DNA from 2 places in the Roseateles sp. GW821-FHT02E12 genome. Region 2 is predicted to be linked to the other one. Evidence: predicted binding sites of a transcription regulator. Region 2 holds the regulator's gene; the other holds the start of a gene.

Region 1 (5,851 bases), on a different contig from region 2:
CCATCGACGCCTGGGTGCTGCGCATGCGCAGCCAGGGCCGGCTCGTCGAAACCGGCGACTTCGCCACGGCAGCCCGCATGCTGCGTGCCGGCCGCGCCGACGCGCTGCTGGCTTTGCCCAGTGGCTGGGGCATCGCCATGGCGGCCTTCGACGACCCGGATGAACTCGTAGCGGTGGACGTGACTCCCAACGAGCGCAACGCCGTCGCACTGGCCATGGTGCGCGGCATGCCGGAGGCCGACCGCCTGCGCCTGCGCCGCGCGCTGCAGGCCATGCTGGCGGAGGGCAAGGTCCACGAAATCCTGAAGCGCCATCTGGGCGACAAGGGCGCCAAGGCGGCGGCCTACACCGGCGACTGAACCGGGCCGGGGCGGCGGGACAATCCCGCGACATGCCCCTGACCCTCGCGGCGCCGGCCGAACACGAACTCGTCATCAAGAAGAGCCGCTTCCTCGGCCGCGTCGAGCCCTGCGCCGACCGCGCAGCCGCGCTGGCCCGTGTCGCCGAGCTGCGCGCCGCCCACCCCGGCGCCGCGCACGTCTGCTGGGCCCTGCTGGCCGGTGGGCATTCGGCCGCCAACGATGACGGCGAACCCGGCGGCACTGCCGGCAGGCCCATGCTGGAGGTGCTGCGCCACCAGGGCCTGGACGGCGTGCTAGCGACGGCCGTGCGCTACTGGGGCGGCGTCAAGCTGGGCGCCGGCGGCCTGGTGCGGGCCTACACCGACTGCATCGCCCAGGCGCTGCTGACGGCCGAGAAGGTCGAGCGTGTGGCCCAGGTGGAGTTGGGTTGCGAGCTGCCCTACGAGCTGGAGGGTCGGCTGCGCCGGCTGGCCGAGCAGCATGGTGCGCAGCTCGTCGATGTGGGCCACCAGGCGCGCGTCAGCATGCGCTTCAGCTTGCCAGTCACGGCGCGGGCCGCGTTCACGGCCGCTGTCGACGAAGCGGCTCAGGGCCGTGTGGTCTGGAGGCTCTGAGCAAGTCCCTCGCGCGCAGCGCATCCCTGCTTTGGGCGGTCTGCGGCGTTGCAAATCCTCGCCATAGCAGCGGCTATGGCTGTGGTTTGCGCCTGGCAGCCCATCCCAAACCAGGGCGCGCTGCATCACGGGAACTCACTCAGAGCCTCCAGTGCGCGAAAGCAGCATCGCGTCGCCGTAGCTGAAGAAGCGGTAGCGCTGCGCGATGGCATGCGCGTAGACAGCGCGGATGTGCTCGTAACCCGCAAAGGCGCTCACCAGCATCATCAGCGTGCTCTTGGGCAGGTGGAAGTTGGTGACGAGACGGTCGACGACGCGGAACTGGAAGCCCGGCGTGATGAAGATGTCGGTCTCACGCGCGCCGGCCTCCAGCTGGCCACCGCGAGCGGCCGATTCCAGCGCGCGCAGCGTCGTCGTGCCCACCGCCACGACCCGGCCGCCGCGGGCATGGCAGGCAGCCACGGCGTCCACCGTCGCCTGCGGCACCTCGAACCATTCGCTGTGCATCTTGTGGTCGGCCAACTGCTCGACGCGCACCGGCTGGAAGGTGCCGGCGCCCACGTGCAGCGTCACATGGGCGGTCGAAACGCCACGCTCGGCCAGCCGCGCGAGCAAGGCTTCGTCGAAATGCAGGGCCGCCGTCGGCGCGGCGACGGCGCCGGGTTCCTTGGCGAACACGGTCTGGTAGCGGCGCACGTCGTCTTCGCCGTCGGCATGGGCGATGTACGGCGGCAGCGGCACATGGCCGTGGGCCTCCAGCAGCGTGAAGGGGTCGCCGGCAAAGCGCAGATGGAAGAGCCCGTTGTCCGGCCCGCAGCGGCCCAGCACCTCGGCATCGAAGGCTTCGGCAAAGCGCACCCGGCTACCAGGCTTGGGGCTCTTGCTGGCGCGCAGGTGCATCCAGACTTCCTGCGTGCCGGGCAGCACGCGCTCGACGAGGGCCTCCACCGAGCCACCCGTCGCCTTGACGCCGAACAGCCGCGCCTTGATGACCTGGGTGTTGTTGAAGATCAGAAGGTCGCCGGCGTTCAGCAGGTCCGGCAGTTCGCGGAACACGCGGTCCACCAGATCGTCACCGCTGGCGTCTAGCAATCGCGAGCCGCTGCGCTCAGCAGCCGGGTGCTGGGCAATCAACTCGGGGGGGAGGTCGAAATCGAAGTCGGCGACCGCGTAGGCCGGCGGGGCGGATTGGGTCATGAACGCTTGAGGGCCTGACAGACCCGTGCCAAACCAAGGAGAAGGGATCCGGATTCTCCCATCGCCCCACCTTGATGCAGCTCAAGGCGGCGCCACCGGCGCGGTGCCAGCATGAGCGCCAGGAGGTTCCATGACCACTGCCCTCACCCCCGGACAACATGCGCTGCTGGAGAGCGAGCTGCGGCTGGCGCACCAGCGCGCGCAGACCGCCCTGCAGACCCAGCGCGACGGCAGCGACCGGCTGGCCCACGCCGCGGCGCTGGTGGCGGACGACCCGCGCGAACTGCGCGAGCACGGCTCAGACCGCGAGCTCGACCAGGCCCGCGATGACCACCTGTTGGCGGAGCTGCAGGCCATCGACGACGCACTGATGCGCCTGAAGACCCCTGGCTACGGCCGCTGCATCGACTGCGCAGCCGTCATCCCCTTCGACCGCCTGCAACGCCAGCCCCAGGCCCTGCGCTGCATCGACTGCCAGGCCGCCGCCGAAGGCGCACGCTGAACCTGCCCACCGCATCTATCCGCATTCCCAGGAGACCCCCGATGTTCCACGCCGTCGTCCACCTCGACCACCACCACGCCCAGGTGCTGCATTTCGATGCCCACCAGGTCCATGCAGCCCGCATCGAGCCGCATGACCGGCGAGCCCCTGGCCACGACGAGCACAGCGAGCATGCCCTCTTCGAGGCGATCTGCCAGGCCGTGCAGGACACGCCCGAGGTGCTGGTGACCGGCTCGCACCCGGTCATCGGCCAGTTCCGCCACTACGTCAACGAGCACCGGCCCAAGCTGGCCCCGCGCATCGCCGACTACCGGCCCGCCGCACCGCTGAGCCAGGGCCAGATGCTGGCCATGGCGCGCCTGTTCTTCCTCTCCCACGACCGCATGGCCGGCGTGCCCACGCCGGGCTGAGCGGCAGGTCGGCAGCGGCGGCAGCGCCGGCTGCGGGAAATCTCACACCTGGCCGCCCGGCTGGGCCGGACCTGTCATGTGCGCCACCTAGACTCGCGGCGCCCCAGATCCCGCCGCCGTGAAACGCCGCTCCTGCCTTGCCTTGCCAATCCTCCTCGGTGCGCGACTCCCGGTCGCCGCGGCCGACGATGCCGTGTTGCTGGGTGTCACCGAGAACCTGCCGCCGCTGAACTACCTGGACGACGGCGACGCGCAGGGCTTCAGCGTCGAGCTGCTGCGGCTGATGGCTGCCCATGCCCGCATGCGCCTGGAGCTGCAGGTGCTGCCCTGGCAGCGGGCCATGCAGGTGGCCGAGGCCAACGCCCACAGCGTGCTGTTCTCGCTGACGCGCACACCCGAGCGCGAGACCCAGTTCCAGTGGGTCGGGCCCATCGCGCAGCGGCGCATCCTGCTCTACAAGCTGGCCAGCCGAACCGACCTGGCGCTGACGCAGCTCAGCGAGCTGGGCGCGGCGCGCATCGGCGTCGTGCGCGACTCCGCGGCCGACCGCCAGCTGCAGGCCGCGGGCCTCAGGCCAGGCCCGCAGCTGGAGCAGGGCCTGGACGACGCCACCAACGTGCGCAAGCTGCTCGCCGGGCGCATGGAATACCTGGCCCTGCTGGACTGGGCCGCGGCCTGGAACCTGCGCCAGCTGCAGCTGCCCTACGGCACGCTGCAGCCTGTGATGGAGCAGGACACGACGCGCAGCTACTTCTACGGCCTGCACGCCGACGCCGACCCGGCCCTGGTGCGCCGGCTGCAAGCAGCGCTGGACGCCATGCGGCGCGACGGCCGCTACGAGCGCTTGAAGCAGCGGTATTTCCGATAGGGCCTGCGCTGCGCCGGCCGACAGGCTCGCTCCAGCGAGCCCCGCACGAGGTCGTCGGGGCCGGCAACCATCCCGTGCCGCCAGAATGCCGGCCATGACCGCGACAGCGCAGCCCCAGGACAAGCCGAAGTCCGCGCCCCAGAAGGCGATGGAAAAGCTCGGCCTGGTGCGCGACATCGACCTGGCCCTGCACCTGCCGATGCGCTACGAGGACGAGACCCAGCTGATCCCCATCGCCGCGCTGCGCGAGAACGAAGCGGCCCAGGTGGAGGGCGTCGTCGTGGACTGCCAGGTGGAGCTGCGCAGCCGCCGCCAGCTGCTGGTGCGTGTGAAGGACGACTCGGGCACGCTGCTGCTGCGCTTCCTGCATTTCTACCCGTCACAGCAGAAGCAGATGTCCGCCGCCAGCCGGCTGCGCGTGCGCGGCGAGGCGCGCGTCGGCTTCTTCGGCCGCGAAATGGTGCACCCGGTCGTCAAGGTGGTGGACGACGACACGCCGCTGGCGCAGTCGCTCACGCCCGTCTACCCCGCCTCGGCGCAGCTGCCCCAGGCCTATCTGCGCAAGGCGGTGGCCTCGGGCCTGGCGCGGGCCGACCTGCGCGAGCTGCTGCCGGCCGGCGTCGTGCCGCGCGGGCTGCCGGCGCTGAAGGACGCGCTGAACTACCTGCACCATCCGCCGCCCAGCGCGTCGCTGGCCGCGCTGGAAGACCACAGCCACCCCGCCTGGCAGCGGCTGAAGTTCGAGGAGCTGCTGGCCCAGCAGCTGTCGCAGCTGCAAGCCCAGCGCGAGCGGGCGCTGCTGGTGGCACCGGCTCTGCGCGCGCTACCCAGTGGCCTGCACGAGAAGCTGCTGGCGGCCCTGCCCTTCCAGCTCACGGCCGCGCAGCAGCGCGTGTCGGAAGAGATCGCGCAAGACCTGGCCCGGCCGCAGCCCACGCACCGGCTGCTGCAGGGCGACGTGGGATCGGGCAAGACGGTGGTGGCGGCCCTCGCCGCCGCCGTGGCCATCGACGCCGGCTGGCAGTGCGCGCTGATGGCGCCCACCGAGATCCTGGCCGAGCAGCATTTCCGCAAGCTCATCAGCTGGCTGGAGCCGCTGGGGCTGAAGGTCGCTTGGATCACCGGCAGCGTGAAGGGCAAGCAGCGCCAGGCCATGCTGGACGCGGCCGCGTCGGGCGAGGCCCAGCTCGTCATCGGCACGCATGCCGTCATCGAGGACAAGGTGAAGTTCGCCCGGCTGGGGCTGGCCATCATCGACGAGCAGCACCGCTTCGGCGTCGCGCAGCGGCTGGCGCTCAGGAACAAGCTCAAGGCGATGGACCTGGAGCCGCACATGCTGATGATGAGCGCCACGCCGATCCCGCGCACGCTGGCGATGACCTATTTCGCCGACCTGGACGTGTCCACCATCGACGAGCTGCCGCCCGGCCGCAGCCCCATCGTCACCAAGGTGTTCACCGAGTCCAAGCGCCACGACGTGCTCGACAAGATCCGCACCGCGGTGGCGGACGGCGCCCAGGTCTACTGGGTCTGCCCGCTGGTGGAGGAGAGCGAGGCGGTGGACCTGCGCAACGCGACCGAGACGCATGCCGAGCTGAGTGACGTTCTCGCTGGCACCTCTGTGGGCCTGCTGCACGGCCGCATGCCGCCAGGCGAGAAGGCCGCCGTGATGGCGCAGTTCTCCAGCGGCGCGATGAGCGTGCTGGTGGCCACGACCGTCATCGAGGTGGGCGTGGACGTGCCCAATGCCAGCCTGATGGTCATCGAGCATGCCGAGCGCTTCGGTCTGGCGCAGCTGCACCAGTTGCGTGGCCGCGTGGGCCGCGGCGCGAAGGCAAGCGTGTGCGTGCTGATCTACAGCCCACCGCTGTCCGACACCGGCAAGTCGCGCCTCAAGG
Region 2 (5,851 bases):
GATCTGGCGATCCTGTGGAACTGCCTGGCCGAGTTTGGCTCTGAAGCGCAAAGCACGCTGTTCACGGCCTACGGCATCGTGCAGCCCGACGACCGCAAGCTGACCTTCCACCTGTGCCTGGACGAGTGCTTCTGACGGGTGACGCAGTTCCTCAGGTGCCGTCGACGACTTCGGCAGCCGCGCGGAAGGCATCCACCGCCGCCGGGAATCCGCAGTAGACGCTGGCATGCAGGAAGATCTCCTGCAGCTCCGCCGTCGTCACGCCATTGTTCAGCGCGCCACGCACGTGCGTCTTCAACTCGTGCGTGCGGCCCAGGGCCACCAGCATGGACACCGTGACGATGCTGCGCGTGCGCAGGTCCAGGCCCGCGCGCTGCCAAGTGTTGCCCCAGGCATGGCGGGTGACCAGTTCCTGCAGCGGTTCGGTAAACGGCGTGACCTTGGCCAGCGCGCTGTCGACGTAGGCGTCGCCCAGTACGGCACGACGGGTGGCAAGGCCTTGAGGGTCGAGATCCATGGTGGCTCCTTCGGTGCTGCAGCGCAGCATAGCGACGAGGCGCGGACACGGGTTCAGAAAGCAAGAAGCCCCTCTCCGCGGGGGCGAGGGGCTTCAAGGTCAACGCCGGGCGGTGCCCGAGTTCGTCACTCCATGTTGTCGATCATCACCTGCCCAAACCCGGAGCACGACACCTGCGTGGCGCCGTCCATCAGGCGGGCAAAGTCGTAGGTGACCTTCTTGCTCAACACGGACTTTTCCATCGAACTGATGATGAGGTCGGCCGCTTCCTTCCAACCCATGTGCCGCAGCATCATCTCGGCGGACAGGATCTCGGAGCCGGGGTTCACGTAGTCCTTGCCGGCGTACTTGGGCGCCGTGCCATGCGTGGCTTCGAACATCGCGATGGAGTCGCTCATGTTGGCGCCCGGGGCGATGCCGATGCCGCCCACTTGCGCGGCCAGCGCGTCGGAGATGTAGTCGCCGTTCAGGTTCAGCGTCGCGATGACGCTGTACTCGGCGGGGCGCAGGATGATCTGCTGCAGGAAGGCGTCGGCGATGACATCCTTGATGGTGATGTCCTTGCCCGTCTTCGGGTTCTTGAGCTTGCACCACGGGCCGCCGTCAATGGGCTGGGCGCCGAATTCCTTCTGCGCCAGCGCGTAGGCCCAGTCACGGAAGCCACCTTCGGTGAACTTCATGATGTTGCCCTTGTGCACGATGGTCACGCTGGGCTTGTTGTTGTCGATGGCGTACTGGATGGCCTTGCGCACGAGGCGCTCGGTGCCTTCCCGGCTGACCGGCTTGACGCCGATGCCCGAGGTGTTCGGGAAGCGGATCTTCTTGACGCCCAGCTCCTCCTGCAGGAACTTGATGAGCTTCTTGGCCTTGTCGCTCTCGGCCTCGTACTCGATGCCGGCGTAGATGTCCTCCGAGTTCTCGCGGAAGATGACCATGTCGACCTTGTGCGGCTCCTTCACGGGGCTGGGCACGCCGTCGAAATACTGCACGGGGCGCAGGCAGACGTAGAGGTCCAGCTCCTGACGCAGCGCAACATTCAGCGAGCGGATGCCGCCGCCAACGGGCGTGGTCAGCGGGCCCTTGATGGAGACGACGTACTCCTTCACGACCTGCAGCGTCTCTTCGGGCAGCCACACGTCGGGGCCGTAGACGCGGGTGCTCTTCTCGCCGGCGTAGATCTCCATCCAGTGGATCTTGCGGGTGCCGCCGTAGGCCTTGGCCACGGCTGCGTCGACCACCTTGAGCATGACGGGTGTGATGTCCAGCCCGGTGCCGTCGCCTTCGATGTAGGGAATGATGGGCTGATCGGGCACGTTCAGCGAGAAGTCGGCATTGACCGTGATCTTCTGGCCGCCTTCGGGCACTTGAATGTGTTGGTACATGGCAGGTGGGGCTTTCGCAATGAGGCGAGAGAAACGAGACGCGGCGAGTTTATGGCCGCGTCAGCAGGCCAGCATGACCCGCTGCCAAACCCCGTGCCCCAGCGCCCAGGCCGCGCCCAGCACCAGCGCGAGGCCGGCCAGGCGCAGCGCCAGCATCTCGCCGCCCGCGCCGCGCTTGAGCAGCCGCGCCCGCCACAGCGGCGCCACGACGAGGCCCGGCGTGCTGGCCAGCGCAAAACCCGCCATGGCCGCCGCGCCGCTGGGCACCGAGCCGGACAGGCCGGCCAGCAGCAGCGCCGCATGCAGCAGCCCACAGGGCATGGCAACCCAGGCCATGCCGGTTGCGAAGGCATGGCGGGGCTTGGGGCGCCAGTCCATCGCGCCCAGCCAGACAGGCATGCGGCCACGCACCAGCAGCGTCACACCCAGCAGCAGCAGCGCCGCCTGCAGCAGTGCCCAGGCCGGCTGCAGCAGGGCCGCGCTCTGGGATACGCGCGCAAGCGCCTCGGCCGACGCCGCCGCAACCGCGCCACCGGCCGTGTAGCCGAGCAGCCGCCCGGCCAGCAGCTTCATCGGGCGATTGCCGCCGGCCAGCGCACACGGCGCGCTGCACATCGCCGCGCAATGAGGCGTGCCGGCCAGGCCCATCAGCGTGGCCGACGCGATCAAGGCCGCGTCGAGCGACATCAGATGATTTTCGAGAAGCGCTCGCGGCTGGCGTCGGCCTGCAGATAGCGGTCGAAGACCAGGGCGACGGCGCGCACGAAGTACCAGCCCAGTGGCGTGACCTGGATGGCACCGGGCTCCATCGTGATCAGCCCTTGGTCCGCGAGCTGGCGCAGGCGGTCGAACTCGGGCGCGAAATAGGTCGGCACATCGACCAGGTACGACGCGGCGATGGACTCGAACTCCACGCGCCCCTGGCACATCAGCGCCATGATGACGGCGCGGCGCAGCAGGTCGTCGCGCGTCAACGCCAGGCCGCGCTGCACGGGGAGCTGGCGCTGGCGCAGTGCGTCCTCGTACTCGGCCATGGTCTTGGCGTTCTGGGCGTAGGTGGCGCCCACGCGGCTGATGGACGACACGCCCAGGCCGACGAGGTCGCAGTCAGGCTGCGTGGAATAGCCCTGGAAGCCGCGGTGCAGCAGGCCCTGGCGCTTGGCCACGGCCAGCGGGTCGTCCGGCAGCGCGAAATGATCCATGCCGATATAGGTGTAGCCCTCGCTCAGCAGCGCGCTGATGGCGCCGGACAGCATGGCCAGCTTGTCGCCGGCCGGTGGCAGCAGCTCGGCCACGATGCGGCGCTGCGGCTTGAAGCGCTGCGGCAGGTGGGCGTAGGCATACATCGCGATGCGGTCCGGGCGCAGTTCGGCCACCTGCGCGATGGTGCGGGCGAAGCTCGCGGGCGTCTGCAGCGGCAGGCCGTAGATCAGGTCGACATTGGTGGACGCAAAACCCAGCTCGCGCGCAGTGGCCATCAGCGCAGCCACCTGCTCCAGCGGCTGCACGCGGTGCACGGCCTTCTGCACGGCGGCGTCGAAGTCCTGCACGCCGAAGGACAGGCGGTTGAAACCCAGCGCGCGCAAGTGCGCCAGCCGGCCGGCATCCACCGTGCGCGGGTCCACCTCGATGGACAGCTCGGCGCCCGGCAGCAGCTTGAAGCGCTGGCGCAGCGCGTCCATCAGCGAGGTCAGCTCGGCATCGGACAGGAAGGTCGGCGAGCCGCCGCCCAGGTGCAGCTGCGACACCGGCGCCGTGCCGCCCATGGCCTCGGCCACGAGGTCCATCTCGACCTCCAGCGTGGCCAGGTAGGGCGCGGCGCGCTCATGGTGCTTGGTGATGATCTTGTTGCAGGCGCAGTAGTAGCAGAGCTGCTCGCAGAAGGGGATGTGCACGTAGACCGACAGCGGCTGCACCGTGCCGCGCTGGCGCAGCGCCTGCAGATGCTGAGGGCCCTGGTAGGCCTCCACCAGGCGATCGGCCGTGGGATAGGACGTGTAGCGCGGCCCGGCGACGTCGTGGCGGCGCAGCAGATCGGCATCGATGGGGCGGTCGGTGACAGCAGACATGGCGTCACTGTGCCGGCCGAAACAGGCCCCGGCGTTGATCCAGGTCAAGGCCGCAGCGGGTGCCGCCGAGAACAATGCATTTCATGCTGACCACCCTGCCTCGCCCCATGAGCGTGCCGATCACTCCCGACATGCCCGCGCAGCCCGCTGCCGCGGCGCTCGAGCCGCTCAAGGTCGCCTGCGCCAGCTGCAATCTGCGCGAGCTGTGCCTGCCCGTGGGGCTGAGCCCGAGCGACCTGCAGCGCCTGGACGGGCTGGTGGAAAAGCGCCGCAGCGTGCAGCGCGGCGACCACCTGTTCCGCAACGGCGACCGCTTCGATGCGCTGTACGCCGTGCGCACCGGCTTCTTCAAGACCTGCGTGAGCAGCGAGGACGGCCGCGACCAGGTCACCGGCTTCCAGATGGCCGGCGAACTGCTGGGGCTGGACGGCATCAGCAGCGACCACCATCACTGCGACGCCGTCGCGCTGGAGGACTCCTCCGTCTGCGTGATCCAGTACAGCCACCTGGAGGAACTGTCGCGGGAGTTCACGATGCTGCAGCACCAGTTCCACAAGATCATGAGCCGCGAGATCGTGCGCGACCACGGCGTGATGCTGCTGCTGGGCAACATGCGCGCCGAGGAGCGACTCGCGGCCTTCCTGCTGAACCTCACGCAGCGCCTGCAGGCGCGCGGCTTCTCGTCCAGCAGCCTGGTGCTGCGCATGACGCGCGAGGAGATCGGCAGCTACCTCGGCCTCAAGCTCGAAACCGTCAGCCGCACCTTCTCCAAGTTCCAGGAAGACGGCGTGCTGGACGTCAAGCAGCGCCAGATCACCGTGCTCGACCCGCAGGCCCTGCAGCGCCTGATCTCAAACGCCGCCTGCTGAAGCGCCGCCCGCGCGGCTCCAGCATCTTTGCTGCAGCGCAGCAAATGAGGCGTAGCATGGCGCCATGCGTCCCCAAGTCCTCATCATCGGCTGCGGGTTCGGCGGCCTGGAAGCTGCCCGCGCCCTGCGTACCGCCGATGTCGACATCACCGTCGTCGACAAGACCAACCACCACCTCTTCCAGCCCCTGCTCTACCAGGTGGCCACGGCGGGGCTCTCCGCGCCGTCCATCGCGGCGCCTATCCGGCATCTGTTCCGGCGCCAGCCCAATGTGACGACGCTGCTCGGCGAAGTCGTCGCCCTGGACGCCCAGGCGCAGACGGCCACGCTGAAGGACGGCGCCACGCTGCGCTGGAGCCACCTCATCGTCGCCGCCGGCGCCACGCACAGCTATTTCGGCCGCGACGACTGGGCCGCGCACGCGCCCGGGTTGAAGACGCTGCAGGACGCCTTCGAGATCCGCCGCCGCGTGCTGCTGGCCTTCGAAGCCGCCGAGCTCGAGGACGACCCAACCCGGCGCGCGGCGCTGCTGCAGTTCGTCGTCGTGGGCGGCGGGCCCACCGGCGTGGAGCTGGCCGGCACTTTTGCCGAGATCGCGCGCCACACGTTGCCCGGTGAGTTCCGCCGCATCGACCCGCGCCAGGCCCGCGTGCTGCTCGTGGAAGGCGGGCCGCGGGTGCTGCAGTCCATGCCCGAGGCCTTGAGCGAGCGCGCCCGCGAACAGCTGACGGCGCTGGGCGTGGAGGTGAAGCTGAACGCCCGCGTCACCGGCATCGACGCCGAGGGGTTGGACATCACGACCGCCGCTGGCCCGGAGCGCCTGCACAGCCGCTGCGTCGTCTGGGCCGCAGGCGTGGCCGCGTCGCCGCTGGGCCGCGCGCTGGCGGACGCCACCGGCTGCACGCTGGACCGCGCCGGCCGCGTCGTCGTCGAACCCGACTTGAGCCTGAAGGGCTTTGCGAACATCCAGGTCATCGGCGACCTGGCCGCCGCGCAGAGCCATGTGCCGGGCCA

What was found. Region 2 encodes FNR, which switches genes on or off when oxygen is low (the NO sensors DNR and NnrR bind a similar motif). Its sites were predicted from a motif close to TTGATNNNNATCAA; they were not measured.
Region 1: AC07V5_RS05155 (TraR/DksA family transcriptional regulator) is a predicted target of FNR. The motif match lies at 2,245-2,258, and genes of this name have one in related genera.

The regions. Positions count from the first base shown of each region.
Region 1 is NZ_JBWKVK010000001.1:1,075,648-1,081,498, reverse strand. Features, by position in the region: gene AC07V5_RS05170 (substrate-binding periplasmic protein) at 1-359, shown strand, start outside; gene AC07V5_RS05165 (IMPACT family protein) at 392-976, shown strand; gene queA (tRNA preQ1(34) S-adenosylmethionine ribosyltransferase-isomerase QueA) at 1,112-2,173, opposite strand; gene AC07V5_RS05155 (TraR/DksA family transcriptional regulator) at 2,304-2,675, shown strand; gene AC07V5_RS05150 (hypothetical protein) at 2,717-3,085, shown strand; gene AC07V5_RS05145 (substrate-binding periplasmic protein) at 3,228-3,953, shown strand; gene recG (ATP-dependent DNA helicase RecG) at 4,039-5,851, shown strand, end outside.
Region 2 is NZ_JBWKVK010000002.1:1,183,018-1,188,868, reverse strand. Features, by position in the region: gene AC07V5_RS16215 (APH(3') family aminoglycoside O-phosphotransferase) at 1-135, shown strand, start outside; gene AC07V5_RS16210 (carboxymuconolactone decarboxylase family protein) at 152-517, opposite strand; gene icd (NADP-dependent isocitrate dehydrogenase) at 643-1,899, opposite strand; gene AC07V5_RS16200 (urease accessory protein UreH domain-containing protein) at 1,960-2,586, opposite strand; gene hemN (oxygen-independent coproporphyrinogen III oxidase) at 2,586-3,968, opposite strand; gene fnr (fumarate/nitrate reduction transcriptional regulator Fnr) at 4,100-4,837, shown strand; gene AC07V5_RS16185 (NAD(P)/FAD-dependent oxidoreductase) at 4,902-5,851, shown strand, end outside.